One region of the Shewanella sp. ISTPL2 genome, then DNA from elsewhere that is predicted to be linked to it. Evidence: predicted binding sites of a transcription regulator. Region 1 holds the regulator's gene; each other region holds the start of a gene.
The links. Region 1 encodes sigma-54, which starts transcription at its own class of promoters, with help from an activator protein. Its sites were predicted from a motif close to GTTGGCACGNNNNTNGNNT; they were not measured.
Positions count from the first base shown of each region.

Region 2: a site for sigma-54 is predicted at 2,903-2,921, ahead of HUB64_RS18875 (YggN family protein). Genes of this name have one in related genera too.
Region 3: a site for sigma-54 is predicted at 1,016-1,034, ahead of HUB64_RS19310 (flagellar assembly protein FlgT). Genes of this name have one in related genera too.

Region 1 covers NZ_JAAPAV010000001.1:3,082,208-3,087,407, reverse strand. The annotation lists gene HUB64_RS13450 (KpsF/GutQ family sugar-phosphate isomerase) at 1-169, shown strand, start outside; gene kdsC (3-deoxy-manno-octulosonate-8-phosphatase KdsC) at 169-720, shown strand; gene lptC (LPS export ABC transporter periplasmic protein LptC) at 717-1,277, shown strand; gene lptA (lipopolysaccharide transport periplasmic protein LptA) at 1,264-1,818, shown strand; gene lptB (LPS export ABC transporter ATP-binding protein) at 1,815-2,546, shown strand; gene HUB64_RS13425 (RNA polymerase factor sigma-54) at 2,654-4,132, shown strand; gene hpf (ribosome hibernation promoting factor) at 4,161-4,448, shown strand; gene ptsN (PTS IIA-like nitrogen regulatory protein PtsN) at 4,451-4,894, shown strand; gene rapZ (RNase adapter RapZ) at 4,891-5,200, shown strand, end outside.
Region 2 covers NZ_JAAPAV010000001.1:4,258,006-4,263,205, forward strand. The annotation lists gene mutY (A/G-specific adenine glycosylase) at 1-588, opposite strand, end outside; gene trmB (tRNA (guanosine(46)-N7)-methyltransferase TrmB) at 789-1,505, shown strand; gene HUB64_RS18865 (YggL family protein) at 1,554-1,880, shown strand; gene glsB (glutaminase B) at 1,880-2,794, shown strand; gene HUB64_RS18875 (YggN family protein) at 2,978-3,799, shown strand; gene HUB64_RS18880 (LysR family transcriptional regulator) at 4,239-5,180, shown strand.
Region 3 covers NZ_JAAPAV010000001.1:4,354,403-4,359,602, forward strand. The annotation lists gene HUB64_RS19310 (flagellar assembly protein FlgT) at 1-935, opposite strand, end outside; gene HUB64_RS19315 (FlgO family outer membrane protein) at 1,216-1,848, shown strand; gene HUB64_RS19320 (LPP20 family lipoprotein) at 1,845-2,294, shown strand; gene HUB64_RS19325 (flagella synthesis protein FlgN) at 2,422-2,847, opposite strand; gene flgM (flagellar biosynthesis anti-sigma factor FlgM) at 2,850-3,173, opposite strand; gene flgA (flagellar basal body P-ring formation chaperone FlgA) at 3,249-3,956, opposite strand; gene HUB64_RS19340 (chemotaxis protein CheV) at 4,162-5,082, shown strand; gene HUB64_RS19345 (protein-glutamate O-methyltransferase CheR) at 5,183-5,200, shown strand, end outside.

The DNA.
Region 1 (5,200 bases):
CGATGTGATGACCCGTAACTGCGTCACGATCACAGATAATGTGTTGGCCGCCCAAGCACTGCAAGTGATGGACTCAAAAAATATCAACGGATTAATTGTTATCGATAAAGATCGCCATCCTATTGGCGCTCTTAACATGCTCGATATGGTAAAAGCAGGAGTCATTTAATGCCACAGCAAGGATTTTACGGCCCAATCAGTGATGATGTGTGGCAACGGGCGCAAAAGATTAAACTGTTAATCTGTGATGTCGATGGGGTGTTTTCCGACGGCCGTATTTACTTGAGTAATAGCGGCGAAGAGCTCAAAGCCTTCCATACCCGCGACGGCTATGGCGTGCGATCACTCCTCACCAGCGGTTTCAACCTCGCCGTGATCACAGGACGTCAATCCAAAATCGTTGAAAACCGTATGACAGCCCTTGGTGTTACCCATATTTACCAAGGCGTAGACAATAAGTTCGAGCCCTATGAAGCATTGCTCGCACTTTATGGTGTCACCCCAGAAGAAGTGGCTTATATCGGTGATGATATTGTCGATCTCCCCGTGATGAATGTCGTCGGTTTAGCGGTCAGTGTTGCTGACGGCCACCCCTATGTACGCCAACACGCCCATTTTGTGACTACGCTCAATGGTGGCCACGGTGCACTGCGTGAACTCACAGATCTGTTACTCCTAAGTCAAAATAAATTCACTTCGGCCCATGGAATGAGTATATGAGTCGTGTGACACTCGCGATTATCGCTTTTTTTGGAACCGCACTAGCGCTTTACTGGCAGGTCCAGAACAAACACAGCGGTGATTCCGATAACAGAGTAAAAGATCAAAATACCCCAGATTTCATCGTTGAAGATCTGCGCAGTGTTGAGTTCAATGAGCAAGGACTAGTGAATAGCCGTGTGACGGCGAAACACATGGAACATTATGATTCAACGAATCAAACTTTCTTTACTCAACCTGTTTATCTTGTTTATCCAGACCAAGGTAAAGCACAATGGCAGCTCAGGGCAGATCAGGGCAAGCTAAACAAGGAAACTGGCAAGGTTGTATTAGAAAATAATGTTATTATCGATGCCATTAGCCCAGAAGAACCGATTCAGACCTTGTCCACCAGTTATCTGGAACTCGATCTCAACACTATGATAATGACCTCTGACCGTACCATTTACGTCACAGGGAAAGATTTTAATATTCAAGGCCAAGGCCTTTATGCCGACCTCAACGCGCAAGAAGTGCAATTGACCAGTCAGGTAGTAGGAACATATGAAGCAAAATAACGTATTACTTGCCAGCCTAATGCTAATTATGAGCATGAGTGCTTTCGCGAAAGTGGGCGACTTAAAGCAAGAAGTCAAAATTAAAGCTGTGAGCCAAACTGCGGATATCAAAAACAACCAGATTATCTTCTTTGGTCCGGTGGAAGTTACCCAAGGCTCAATAAAAATCCAAGCAAATGAACTGCGTGCATTTTCCGCTGAAGGTGAAAATAGCAAAACTTTAGTCGCCACAGGCAACCCTGCTACGTATAGCCAGATATTAGACGATGGCCGTCCTGCATCGGCTAGCGCGAAAGAAATTCGTTACGATATGGCAAGCCGCACCTTAACTCTGAAAGGTATGGCGTCATTAGATCAAGCAGGTAGCCAAGTTACAGGCAATTTAATCCGCTATAACATGATTCAACAGAAATTGATGGCCGAGAGTACTGGCAGTGGTGACGATCGCGTAATCACTATTATTCAGCCTGAAAACTATCAAGATGATGCTAAATCAGACGCTCCGGCGGATAAACCTGTAAAAAAGCAGGACTCTAAATGACCCAAATCACCTTAAGAGCACAAAATCTGGCGAAAAGTTACAAGAGTCGCCAAGTGGTTAAAGACGTCAGTCTGACGGTAAAAACCGGTCAAGTCGTTGGCCTACTCGGTCCAAACGGTGCAGGTAAAACCACGACCTTTTACATGGTTGTCGGGCTAGTGAAGAGCGATAAGGGACATATCTTTATCGACGATGATGATTTAACCGCAGATCCTATGCATCTGCGTGCCCGCAAAGGCATAGGTTACTTACCGCAAGAAGCCAGTATCTTTCGTAAGCTAACTGTTCATGACAACATCATGGCCGTACTGCAAACTCGTAAAGAACTTAAAAACGAAGAACGAGAAGAAGAACTAGAACATCTGCTCGAAGAGTTTCATATCACCCACATCCGTGACAGCCAAGGCATGTCATTGTCGGGTGGCGAACGTCGTCGCGTCGAAATTGCGCGGGCTTTAGCCGCTAATCCTAAGTTCATTTTGCTCGATGAACCGTTTGCCGGCGTCGATCCTATTTCGGTTATCGACATCAAGAAGATTATCGAACAACTCAAAAGTCGCGGCCTTGGCGTACTGATCACAGACCATAATGTCCGCGAGACATTAGATGTATGTGAACATGCTTATATTGTGAGTCACGGAAACCTGATTGCCGAAGGAACTCCAGCAGAGATCTTAGACAATCAGCAAGTTAGGGCTGTGTACTTAGGTGAACAATTCAGGCTATAGTTAATCGAGCGAAGCCAATGGAGGCAATTTATACCGCCATTGGGCTTCACTCAAGATAATAATAAGCGACCTCATCCAACAATAATAACGTAGGGATCAGCGGTAACATGAAAGCGTCACTCCAGCTCAAACTGGGTCAACAGTTAACCATGACGCCACAACTACAACAGGCTATACGTCTGTTGCAACTGTCGTCATTAGAACTGCAGCAAGAGATCCAGCAAGCATTAGATTCTAATCCCCTTCTCGAGCTGGAAGAGGATCAATTCGACGCCACTAAAACCCCTGTAAACCAAACGCTATCCGATACGGATTTCAGTGAATCTAGCACTCTGCCACCAGAAAAAGACAGCTCCACCATAGATACGGCAGAGTCGCTAACCAAAGAATCCATGCCCGATGAGCTCCCCATGGACACCACATGGGATGAAGTGTTTACCGCCTCCCCAAACTCAGGCCCCGGCGGCAGTCGTGAAGACGATATGCCCTTCCAAGGCGAGACCAGTGAAGGTTTGTACGAACACTTAGAATGGCAAAAAAACCTCACGCCGTTTTCTGAAACCGATTTAGCCATTGCCACCGCCATTATTGATGCCATCGACGATCAGGGCTATCTCACCCAAAGCACTGAAGAAATTCTCGAAGCCATGGGCAATCCTGAAGTTGAGCTTGACGAAGTCGAAGCCGTACTCAAGCGTATTCAGCATTTTGATCCCATAGGCGTTGCCGCCCGCGATTTAAGTGAATGCCTGCTGATCCAACTGTCGCATTTCGCCGCTGATACTCCCAACCTAGAAAACGCCCGTATGCTGATCAAAGATCATTTAGATCTGATCGCCGCCCGAGACTTTAGGTTATTGATGCGTAAGACTAAATTAAAAGAAGATGAATTAAGGGATGGTATAGCACTCATCCAAACCCTCAATCCTCGCCCAGGTTTGTTGATCACGCCCAATAATGACGAATACGTTATCCCAGATGTGTCTGTGTCGAAGAAAAATGGCCGCTGGGTGGTTGAGCTAAATCCTGACTGCATGCCCAAAATCAATGTAAATCAACATTATGCTTCAATGGCGCGCAGCACTAAAAACCAAGCCGATAGCCAATTTATTCGCGGCCATCTGCAAGAGGCTAAATGGTTTATTAAGAGCTTAGAAAGCCGTAACGATACTTTGCTTAAAGTTGCTAATTGCATAGTGCAATATCAGCAAGGTTTCTTTGAGTATGGTGAAGAAGCCATGAAGCCTATGGTGCTTAACGATATTGCCGAAGCGGTAGAAATGCATGAGTCCACCATCTCACGGGTCACAACTCAAAAATACATGCATACCCCTAAGGGACTTTTTGAACTAAAATACTTCTTCTCTAGCCACGTCGGTACTGACGATGGTGGTGAGTGCTCATCCACAGCAATCAGAGCCTTTATAAAGAAACTGGTGGCAGCGGAAAACCAGAAAAAACCATTAAGCGATAGTAAGATGGCACAACTTCTGGCAGAACAAGGGATCAACGTAGCCCGCAGAACCATTGCGAAGTACCGAGAGGCTATGCTTATTCCACCTTCTAATCAGCGTAAAAGTTTATAACCTACAGTGGATATCGGAGGACGTTTCTATGCAAATAAACCTAAGTGGACACCATGTCGAAATTACCGAATCGTTACGTGCATATGTAGAAGAAAAGTTTTCAAAACTTGAACGCCATTTCGAACAGATCAATAATGTGCACGTTGTGCTCAATGTTGAGAAAATGCAACAGATTGCCGAAGCGAGAATAAACCTCATAGGTGGTGAAGTTTTTGCTACTTCAGAGCATGCTGACATGTATGCTGCTATAGACGCCCTGATTGACAAGCTTGACCGTCAGGTTATTAAACACAAAGAGAAGTTAACAAAACACTAATAATGGAACTTTGTACCATACTGCGGCCGGAGTGCACTACCTGCGCCACTCCGGGCAGCAAGAAAAAGGTACTGGAACTCATCAGCGACTTAGTCGCTGCCCAGTACCCGACCCTCTCATCTCAAGAGATATTCGAAAGCCTAGTGGCGCGCGAAAAGATGGGGAGCACAGGTATAGGTAACGGCATCGCCATTCCACATGGTCGACTAGCCGATATAGATCAGCCCATTGCCATACTCATTAAGTGTGAAGAGCCGATAGCATTTGATGCTATCGATAAGCAACCTGTTGATATTTTATTTGCACTACTGGTGCCTGCAGACCAATGTCAGCAGCACTTAAGTACCTTGTCTTGCATGGCCGAAAAGCTGAGCGACAAGCAAATATTAAAGCAATTACGCAAGACGCATGATGAAACGGAACTCTATCAGGTAATCACTGGATGAAACTGGTCATAGTGTCGGGCCGCTCAGGCTCAGGCAAATCTGTCGCCCTTAGGGTACTCGAAGATCTCGGCTATTATTGTGTCGATAACCTTCCTTTGCCATTGATTGGCAGTTTGCTTGAGCAACTCAAAGGCAGTAACGATCTCGTCGCCATCAGTGTCGACGTGCGTAACATGCCTGAGCAGGATAAGGTCTTAGTAAAACAACTCGCTAGCCTACCTCCAGATACTGAGTTAACGAGCTTCTTCCTTAACTCCAGCGATAAAATTCTGCTTAAGCGTTACAGCGAAACCCGCCGTTTGCATC
Region 2 (5,200 bases), 1.2 Mb from region 1:
GCTACGAGTGCAAATACTGGCGCCGATATCCATCATGGCTTGATTATATTTCTGAATATCTTGCTGCGGTGTGAAGGCATCCGTCAGTTGCCAAAGTTGCTCTTCAACCGTCTTTTGCCCTGGCCAACCTGCGATTGCCCCATGTCTTGCTAATACACGTTTTACGTTGCCATCGAGAATGGGGTGATGTTGCCCAAGTGACAATGACAATACTGCGCCTGCCGTCGAGCGGCCGATGCCAGGTAGGGCGAGCACTTGTTCAAAATGTGTTGGAAATAATCCCTGATAATCATCGCGGATTATTTTGGCTGCTTTATGCAGATTACGCGCCCTAGCGTAATAGCCAAGACCGGTCCAATGATGTAATACCTCATCGTCTGGCGCGTTAGCAAGTGCTAACACATCGGGGAAACGCGCCATAAATTTAAGATAATAGGGAATAACAGTCGCAACCTGAGTTTGTTGCAGCATAATTTCAGAAACCCATACGCGATATGGGGTTTTATCTTGCTGCCAAGGGAGGGTTTTACGACCGTGATTGTCGTACCAAGAGACGATACGTGTAGCGAAGGAGGCTGTAGATTTCATCGGCGCAGTGTAGCGGCAGTTATCTTCTTAGACAAGCGTCAAAGATAAGTTGGCAAGGGATCTAAAGCTAAAAATCGCTGCTAAATTCGCACTCTTAAATAATCTTGGTATACTTTCGCCCCATTAGTGCTTGCACTGTATGTTGAACTTTGGATAATGCCCTTCTTTTATGATGGTGTTGTCCACTAGACGAGGCAAAAATGAGCGAAGTCACTACCGCTGAATTTAATGAAGAAGGCAAGTATCTGCGCAAGATCAGAAGCTTTGTCCTGAGAGAAGGTCGCTTAACCAAAGGCCAAGCACACGCTATTGAAAGCCAGTGGCCAACAATGGGTTTAGATTACAGCCCAGTGCCATTGGTACTAAGCGACGTTTTTGGTCGTGAAGCTGATACTGTGCTGGAAATAGGCTTTGGCATGGGCGCCTCTTTAGTACAAATGGCTAAAGATGCACCAGAGCAAAATTTCATTGGTATTGAAGTACATAAACCGGGTGTAGGCTCTTGCCTCAGTGATGCCGCCATTGCTGGTGTGACTAATTTACGTGTGTATCATCACGATGCCATGGAAGTATTAGAACATGCGATTGCTGACGGTTCATTAGCCCGAGTGCAATTGTTCTTCCCAGATCCTTGGCATAAAAAACGTCACCATAAACGCCGCATCGTACAAGCTGAATTTGCCGAACTTATTCGTCGCAAGCTAAAAATTGGCGGTGTGTTCCATATGGCCACTGACTGGGAAGAGTACAGCGAGCATATGTTAGAGGTGATGCAAGCCGCACTGGGTTATCAAAACCAGTCGGCCGATGGCAGTGTTGTGCCGCGTCCTGATCATCGTCCATTGACAAAGTTTGAAGCCCGCGGCCATAGACTGGGTCACGGTGTATGGGATCTGATGTTTGAGCGTATCGCTTAATCACGAACTCAATTTTAGCTAATTTTAAACACAAAAGGGAAAATCACTATGGCAACTAATCGTAGCCGTCGTTTACGTAAGAAAATGCGCGTTGATGAATTCCAAGAGTTAGGTTTCGATATGGCTTGGACTTTTGATGCATCAGTATCTGAAGCCGATATCGATGCAACTGTAGATAAATTCATCGATGAAGTGATCGAAACCCGTAAATTAGGTTTCCATGGCGGCGGCCACATCGAATGGGAAGGCATTATCGCCACTCAAACGATTGGGAAATGTACCGAAGAAGATATTGCTGCAGTTAAGGCATTCTGGGCGACCCAAAAAGTGTCTCAGGTTGAAGTTAGCGAACTGTACGACATTTGGTGGGGTTAATGCCCGAGTTGGCATTACTTGAGGAAGTGGTCGAGAAAGTTCGACCCTTGCTCGGCCAAGGAAAGGTTGCAAATTATATCCCCGCACTGGCCAGCGTTGATGCTGGCAAATTAGGTATTGCCGTCACGACTGTTGACGGTGAAACTTTAGGTGCGGGCGATTACCTTGAGCCGTTTTCGATTCAAAGTATCTCTAAAGTTTTCAGCTTAACCTTAGCGTTAACTTTATATGAAGAAGCCGAAATCTGGAGCCGTGTTGGCAAAGAACCTTCGGGCCATTCATTCAACTCTTTAGTACAAGTCGAGTTAGAACGTGGCAAGCCGCGTAATCCCTTTATCAATGCTGGCGCGTTAGTGATTGCTGACTTATTGCAGAGTCGTTTAGGTGCTCCTAAACACAGAATGCTTGAGTTAGTCAGGCAACTAAGCCAAAACGATAAAGTGTGTTTCGATAAACAAGTTGCAGATTCAGAATATCAGCATAGTGCGCGCAATGCGGCGATTGCTTATTTGATGAAGTCGTTTGGTAATTTTCAAGGTGATGTTGATACTGTGCTGCGCACCTATTTTCATTATTGCGCCTTGAAGATGAATTGTGCTGACTTGTCTAAGGCCATGTTGTATTTGGCTAATCGCGGTAAAAGTATCACGGGGACTGAGCTTATCTCTCAAGTGCAAACTCGGCAACTTAACGCTCTGTTGGCGACTTCGGGCCTATACGATGGTGCGGGTGAGTTTGCTTATCGTGTTGGTATGCCAGGTAAAAGTGGCGTCGGCGGAGGTATTATTGCCGTGATCCCTGGAGAACTGTCGATTTGTGTATGGTCGCCAGAACTCGATAATAATGGCAACTCACTTGCGGGCACTGCGATGCTTGAGCATCTCAGTCAGCGTCTCGGTCGTTCTATTTTCTAGTCTTATCTCTCGTTTTTATTAGCACTATTAGACTAAATGTTAGCGAATTTCGCTAATGACCTTTTAGTGCTAACTTTTAAAAATTCAACATAATCAAATTGTTATAAAGTTGGCACGTCTCCTGCTATAAGCTATTCAGTAGTTTAGGTTTATCGAATTATTCAGATTAAAGGACGAACAAAAATGAAATTAAATAAGTTATTAACTGGATTTGCATTATCTGGCGTGATTTTAGGAACATCTAGCGTGCAGCTGGCGCAAGCACAAACAGAGCCAAAAATAGATGAACGCTGTGAAGTTTCCTTAAATTATGACGTTATGGTTGAGCCTAAAAAATTAGTCATGAGCGAGAAGGGCACAGAAAAGTATCGCATCGAAGTTGACAAGTTATTTGTGGAAGGTAAGCAAGTTAACTTAACCGACAAGCAGAAAAAATTGGTTACTCAATATGCCGATGAAGTTTCGACTCAAGTGCCAGAAGTGATTGAACTGGTGAATGAGGCAGTATCTCTTGCTTCCAAAGCGGTTGGTATGGCCTTAACACCTTTAATGGGTGATGCCGCTGGTGCAAAATTTGATGAAATGATGGCTGGCGTTCAAAAACGGGTTGATTCAGTGGCTTATAAGAATGGTGATAGCTTCTATTTAGGGGCGACTGAAGACTCGATGCAAAGTACATTTAACGATGAATTCGAGCAGGAAATGGAACAAATTGTCCAGAATTCAATTGGCGCAATTATGATGAACTTAGGTGGCCAAATCATGTCTGGTGGCGGTGAGAATTTTGAAGCCAAGATGGATACCTTCTCCAAAAAAATGGACAATTTAGGCCAAGATATTGAGCAACAAGTTGAGAGCCAATCTAAGGGATTAGAAGCTAAGGCTGACCGTTTGTGCGACCGATTTGAAAATTTGTTAGTGCTTGAAAATCAATTGCGCCAAGAAGTGCCAGAACTAGCACCTTATGTGTTGACACAAAACTCAACCAAGGAACTGCGTGAATAGTTCTTGTAAATAGTTCTTGCGAATCGCCCTTAGTTTTAACTGCAATAACTTCTATCTCCTTGTGCATGAGTCAAACTTGAATGCTACGCCCCTAGTCAATTTATCGACTAGGGGCTTTTTTATTGGCTACGGTTTAATCGTGGCGACAACCCTTATGGCTAAGTTGATGTGGCTTATAGGCTAGGCTTGCAGCGATTTAGTTCGGAATGTTACAGTCTAGAGACGAATATTTGGTATACTCTTAAAATATAATTAAAAGCTGGCATATCAGTCAGATATAACCCCCTACTTTAGTGGACTTTTTCGGTCTAAATCTCTGCGTTATATCATTTTGATGCGAGATATCAATGCTATGGTTATTTTTAAGCGATGATTACGCTAACCATAGCTGCTCACCGAAAGTTAATATCATTGTCGTAAACAGCTTAAGGCGACTTCCATGTTAGAACTGTTAGAACCTATTGCGATTTTTACTCATGTGGCCAGAGCAGGTAGTTTTAGTGCCGCCGCAAGAAGGCTTGGGATCTCTAAGTCTAAGGTCAGTACACAAGTCGCCGATCTTGAACATAGACTTGGTGTTCAATTAATTCAACGTACCACCCGCAGCTTAAGCCTGACTGAAGCAGGGCATTTGCTGTATCTGCAAGGTGAAGAATTGCTACGTGACGCTGAACAAGCGATAGCCAGCGTGCATAACTTAAATGATGCGACCCGCGGCGTGCTTAAGGTGGGAATTTCCCAATCCTTTGGGGTGATGCATATCATTCCTGCGTTGCCATCTTTTATGGCAAAACACCCTGAGCTTGAGCTACAAGTGAGCTTACTGGACCATAAAGTGGATGTCGTGAGCGAAGGCTTAGACTTACTGTTAACTATGTCTGAGCAATTACCGCTTGGCATGGTTGCTAGACCTCTGATGAAGTGCCAATTCCTGTTAGTTGCTTCGCCTGGCTATATTGCTCAACATGGCGAGCCAACTCGACCTGAGCAGTTAGTTGACCACAACTGTTTGGTCTATCAAGGCGAGTGGCACGAGCACAGCATGTGGCAATTTAAGAAGGGTGATGACTACTGTGAAATTGGCGTATCGGGTAATTTCAGGGTGGATAACGCACCAGCATTAAAATCTGCTGCAATCAGTGGTCTTGGGGTTGTGTATCTTGCGAGTTATCTGATGGAAGATGAGATTGCCAAGGGGACATTAGTGCCTTTACTGAAGGATTGGCAATTGACCCACCATCTGCCATTGCAGGCGGTTTATCCCCGTCGTAAGCACTTAGCACCTAAGGTCAGTTCTTTTATCGAATTCATCAAAGATCACATAGGAACGCCGCCGTATTGGGATGCACCCTATGTCGAATTATTCAGTAAACGTCAGTAAAATAGGAAACATTGTTCTCA
Region 3 (5,200 bases), 1.3 Mb from region 1:
CCTGCTTGTCGGCTAACGACTTGGCCAAGTAATGGCCTGCAATTAAGTGTGCTGTCTAAATCTCGGGTAGCTTGCAATATTAATTGAGTAATACTTTTTCCATAGGAGGAACGCCAGAATCTATTACTGTTGGGAGCAATGATAGCCTGTTCTTCAAATTCCCATGGGGCCGATGTGCTGTAGCTTTTGCTCCAGACCTCTTCGCCACTGATCCCATGATAGAGGCTGAGTTTGAATTGAAATTGCCTTAGCGGAGCTTCATCCCAAAATCCTAAGAAGGTGGGTTGTACAGGCTCTATCGATATATCAATGATCTGCGGTTGAAGAATATATTGGCTGTCGGTAATTTCACTGAGCCAGCTTGGGAGTCTATAACCGCGAATATCCACTAGGTCTTGTTCAATATCGAGTCGCTCGTTAGCATGGATGTGACTAAAGCCAGTTGAAGAGTAATCTTCTATAGTGTTCCCTAACGCCTCTGAAATGACCTCTTCAAAGCCTGAAAGTTGTCCATATCTAAGCTGAGAACGATCTTTTATTTGTGTTTGAGGTATTAAAATAGCGGCCTTTAATTGGCCATTAGGACACTGTTGTGTTGGATCATCATTTAGATCGAGGCGTAGGGATACATATATTTTATTTCCCTGAATTTGTTCACTAACGAGTTGGATGTTTATGGCTTGGGCGTTGCGATTTATCGCAAAGTTATTTTGTGTGAGGTTACCATTAGAGGTTTGTTGCTCACTGGATATTTGAATACCTGTGCTTAATGTCGCATAGCTAACAGCTTGATTAATTGCTTCTTCCCTTGCTTGAGCTGTATTACCATTGATAATAGTTGCTTCTCCGCTGGCTTCTATCCATTCGGCTCTGGTGGGCAAAGAAAGTAGTAAAAGGCTCAAAATGATGAGCGAAGCTGAACCTGGTATGTGCATCAATTCAATCCTTATCGCTAAGCTAATGGCGATATTACTAATCGAGCCAGTTTTCTGACTCTTAATCTAATATGGCAATAAAGCAAATTTCGTGCCTGAGTATGAGAACTTTTGATAAAGTTTCCATTGTTACAGTCGATATACTGCGTAATAGAAGAATATTGTCGGACTGAGGTTAATATTGGTCTGAAGATTGCTGGTTTTTGTTACTCATTAAAAATTTGAAGCTTAGAAAGTGAGTCACTTGACTGCCAATGCACCCATAGATGAGGTAAATCCAATGCTAAAGCGTGTGATTATTCCCTTAACATTGATAATGTTAGGTGGATGTGTAGCTAAACCGGTTACGCCGCCCAAACCGAGTTTAGTGGATGGCAATGGGTTGCCGCCAACGGCAGTGATTAACCATTTAGCACAGCGAATAGTGACTGAGCTCGTTAAGCAAAATGATGCTTTGCGTTCTGATCAACCTATCGTAGTTGCAACACCAGTATTAGTGGGCGATTTGAATGGCACTAATGCGTTAGCGCAACAGTTACAGCAAGGATTAATGACGTCGCTCCATAGCTTTCAGTTTAATGTGGTGGATTTAAACTTAGCTGATGGCTTGAGAGTCACATCTGACGGGGATTTTATTTTGACGAGAGATTGGCAAAAATTGTCGAAAGATCTTCCTGTTGAACATCTTGTCGTTTCGACTATGAGCGTAGTAACCAATGGTATGGCGATCAATACTCGGATTGTGAACATTAGTAACAATCGCGTGGTATCGGCATCTCAAACTTTTGTGACTCAAAAAGAGTTGGCAAACTACATGCAGCCTTCGGAGCAAATTGTGTCACAAAATGGCATCTTATATCGTCAGGCGAGTCCAGGTATGAATGAAGTGCGTGTTTTAGGAGATGGAAAATGAAACGCTACCTTTTAGTTATTGTGGCGCTAATGCTAACTGGCTGCGCTGCTAAAGATAGATATGTGCAATGGGAAGATGTGCCGCCGCCGAGTTTTCCTAAGTTAACGGCTATAGGATATGCGCCGTTAGCGACTCAACCTGCTAAAGAGCAATCACAAAGAGTGTTGATGGCTATGCAGGCATCAAAAATTGTGGCTTATCGTGAATTAGCGGAACAAGTTTATGGGCAGAAAATAACGGCAAACAGCAGTGTCAGTGATTGGATGTTGACGGACGATAATGTCAAAGCGTCAGTTTCTGGCGTGATCCGCGGCGCACGAGTCGTTAAGAGTTATCCAGCAGGCGAGCATTATGTCACTGAGTTAGAACTTGATTTTTCACAGGTTTGGGCGCTTTATCAACAACAGAACCGTCCACAACGAGTGAAGGAAGTGACGTATTTCTAGCGTTATTGAATGTATGTTCAACAGCATGTATTGAGCCGCGTATTTACGCGGCTTTTCTTTTTGTACAAGACATTAATATCTAATCAGAGCTTAGAAAAGGGAATGCTAAGTGGGAGTGATGCGCTTATTAGGCCTTTAAATCATTGCCTAAACTTGAGATAGTCGAGGTCTTGCCTTTATCGTTATAGGTGAGGCTGGAGGCGTTTCTGCTGGCTTGTAAAGCTTGAGCAAAGCGATTTAAACTCGCTAAATTCATCTCAATTAAACTAGCATTTTGTTCGTTTAATTCTTTGCATTCAGTCAATGCGTCTTTGATCTCGGCCATTTTATGCACGAGTTCGACTTGCTGAGTGAGTAGCGATTTATCACTGTGTTTTGCCAGAATATCATCATTAGTCTTTAGTTCTTTGAGACATTGCGATTTTTCGTTAGCAAGGGAAAGCAGTAAATCGGCGTTTTGGTCAACCAAAGCGCCTTTTTCCTTGAGTATGATTTGCTTAAGAACAGCCAAATGGGCGTGTTGTAGATCTACCAGTTTAGCTATTTCAGTCATAGTTACTCTTTATTTAAGTCATTAAGTTCGGCTTCAAAACTTGCAATATTGGCAGCCAACTTTTCTGGGTCAATTTTATAGCGACCTTCGGCAATAGCTTGTTTGATTTCTGCTACTTTCTTTTGATCAACTTCAGGAAGGCTAGCCATTTTAGTCTGAGCTCCTTGAAGTTGTTGTGCCTGGGCCGTAATGACCACAGAGTCGCTTCTTTGTGGTGTTGTCGATTTTGTAGCAACTTGAGCAGATTGATCGCTGCTCGCTTTCGTTGCGCCTGAACGAACTTGCGCAGTCGTTGCAGTGTTGAGTTTGCTAATATCAATTGCCATTTTAGGCTCCAGCGTCGTGTGTACGGGATTTCTTAACTGGGGTATCGGCAGCTTACAAAAAAGCTTTAGATTATTTTACATTCTTACTTCAACTTCGCCAATGCCTGTGACTATAGCATCTAGTTCTTTGTTTGAACTGCTATTTTTGACTCTGATCCGATCACCTTTATTGCCATCTTGTAGGGCTTCGCCCACTGTTTTTAGCTCGAATGAGCCAGAACGAACGTAGATAGAGACCGAATCATTTTTACAAACGAAGCATAAGTTGTTGCTTAATATGGGATTATCTTTTGCTACTCGTCGTTTTACTCGCACGCCAGCCAATTTACTCGGGTCATCGAATTCGGCACCTCTCAAGCTATTTTGTTCAATGTAACGGACTTCTACTTGACTAGGAGAGATGAGTTCGCCTGGTGCTAAGATTTCGGTTGAGACAACAACGGGGAATAAGATATCCACCCGAACCGAGATATAGATTTGCCAAGGGTAAGCTAAGTCTTGCGTATCACAGCTGACTTTTAAGGTGTTATTACGGCTAATTTCCCTATCGCTAGCCAGTTCAACTTTCATTGGAGACGAACATTGTGACGGCAGCATTCTTGCGTCAACCATCTGTGGCGAAATATTTACTTTGGCATTTTCTGGAACGGATATTTTTTCTGAAATAAGCGCTTTAGCTAATTCTGAGATTGCCGATACGGTGGGGACAATAGGCTCTGCACTCGCAAAAGCGGGCATGAAGAGGGTGAAAAGACTAAAAAAACAGACTAAATTTACTTTCATAATGAAGAGACTAGCTTGTAACGCCAGAATGCACCTATACTTTTATTAAGTTCGAAGCTGACCACTGTAATAATAATTTGCATCACTGTCAGAAGATTGACTCAGTTTCGACTATGTTTATCGATAGATAAGACGTAAGCAATTAATATGCCTATACTCAACTGAGTTATAGGGCCGAACATAAACAGAACAACAAGGCAGAGTTATGTCGAGTATTCTTGATTCAGTCAACAAACGAACCCAGCTCGTTGGACAAAACCGTTTAGAATTACTGCTTTTTAAATTAAACGGTCGTCAACGGTTTGGGATTAACGTGTTTAAGGTGAAAGAAGTACTGCAGTGTCCACCACTGACCACTTTGCCTAAACTTAATCCTTATGTGAAGGGTGTTGCTCATATTCGTGGAACAACCATTTCAGTGATTGATTTGAGTGCGGCAACAGGGGGAAAACCTTTAGCGAGCACTGAAAACTGTTTCATCATTATTTCTGAATATAACCGCAGTGTTCAAGGCTTCTTGGTCAGTTCTGTTGAGCGGATCATCAACATGAATTGGGAAGCGATTATGCCTCCGCCGCAAGGTGCTGGCCGTTATTCTTATCTGACAGCTGTGACTGAAATTGAAGGTGAATTAGTTGAAATTCTCGATGTGGAAAAAATCTTAGATGAGATTTCACCAGTTAAAACGGCTATCAGTGAAGAAGCCAATGAAAAACTGACCCTCGACAGAACTCAGCATTATCATATTATGGTTATTGATGATTCTGCCGTGGCGCGTAAACAAATTATTCGTTCACTCGAGTCATTGAATTTACAAATTGATACCGCAAAAGATGGTCGCGAAGCATTAGACAAGCTTAAAGAGATCGCCAAAGAGATGGATAATGTGGCCGATGAGATCCCCCTCATAATCTCTGATATTGAGATGCCTGAAATGGATGGCTACACCCTGACCGCTGAAATCCGAGATGATCCTAAGCTTAAGCATATTAAAGTGGTACTGCATACTTCGTTAAGTGGTGTATTCAATCAGGCAATGGTTCAAAAAGTGGGGGCTAATGACTTTATCGCTAAGTTTAATCCCGACGAACTGGCTGCTGCTGTGAATAAGCATTTAAGTTTGTAATTGCTGTAGGTTAGTACCTAGATACGCTTTACGCTATAATCTCGACTTTATAACATGATGGTTTCGCACTGATTTTGGTGCTTGCTATAGGATTTAGGATGTGAATGTGCCAAATAAA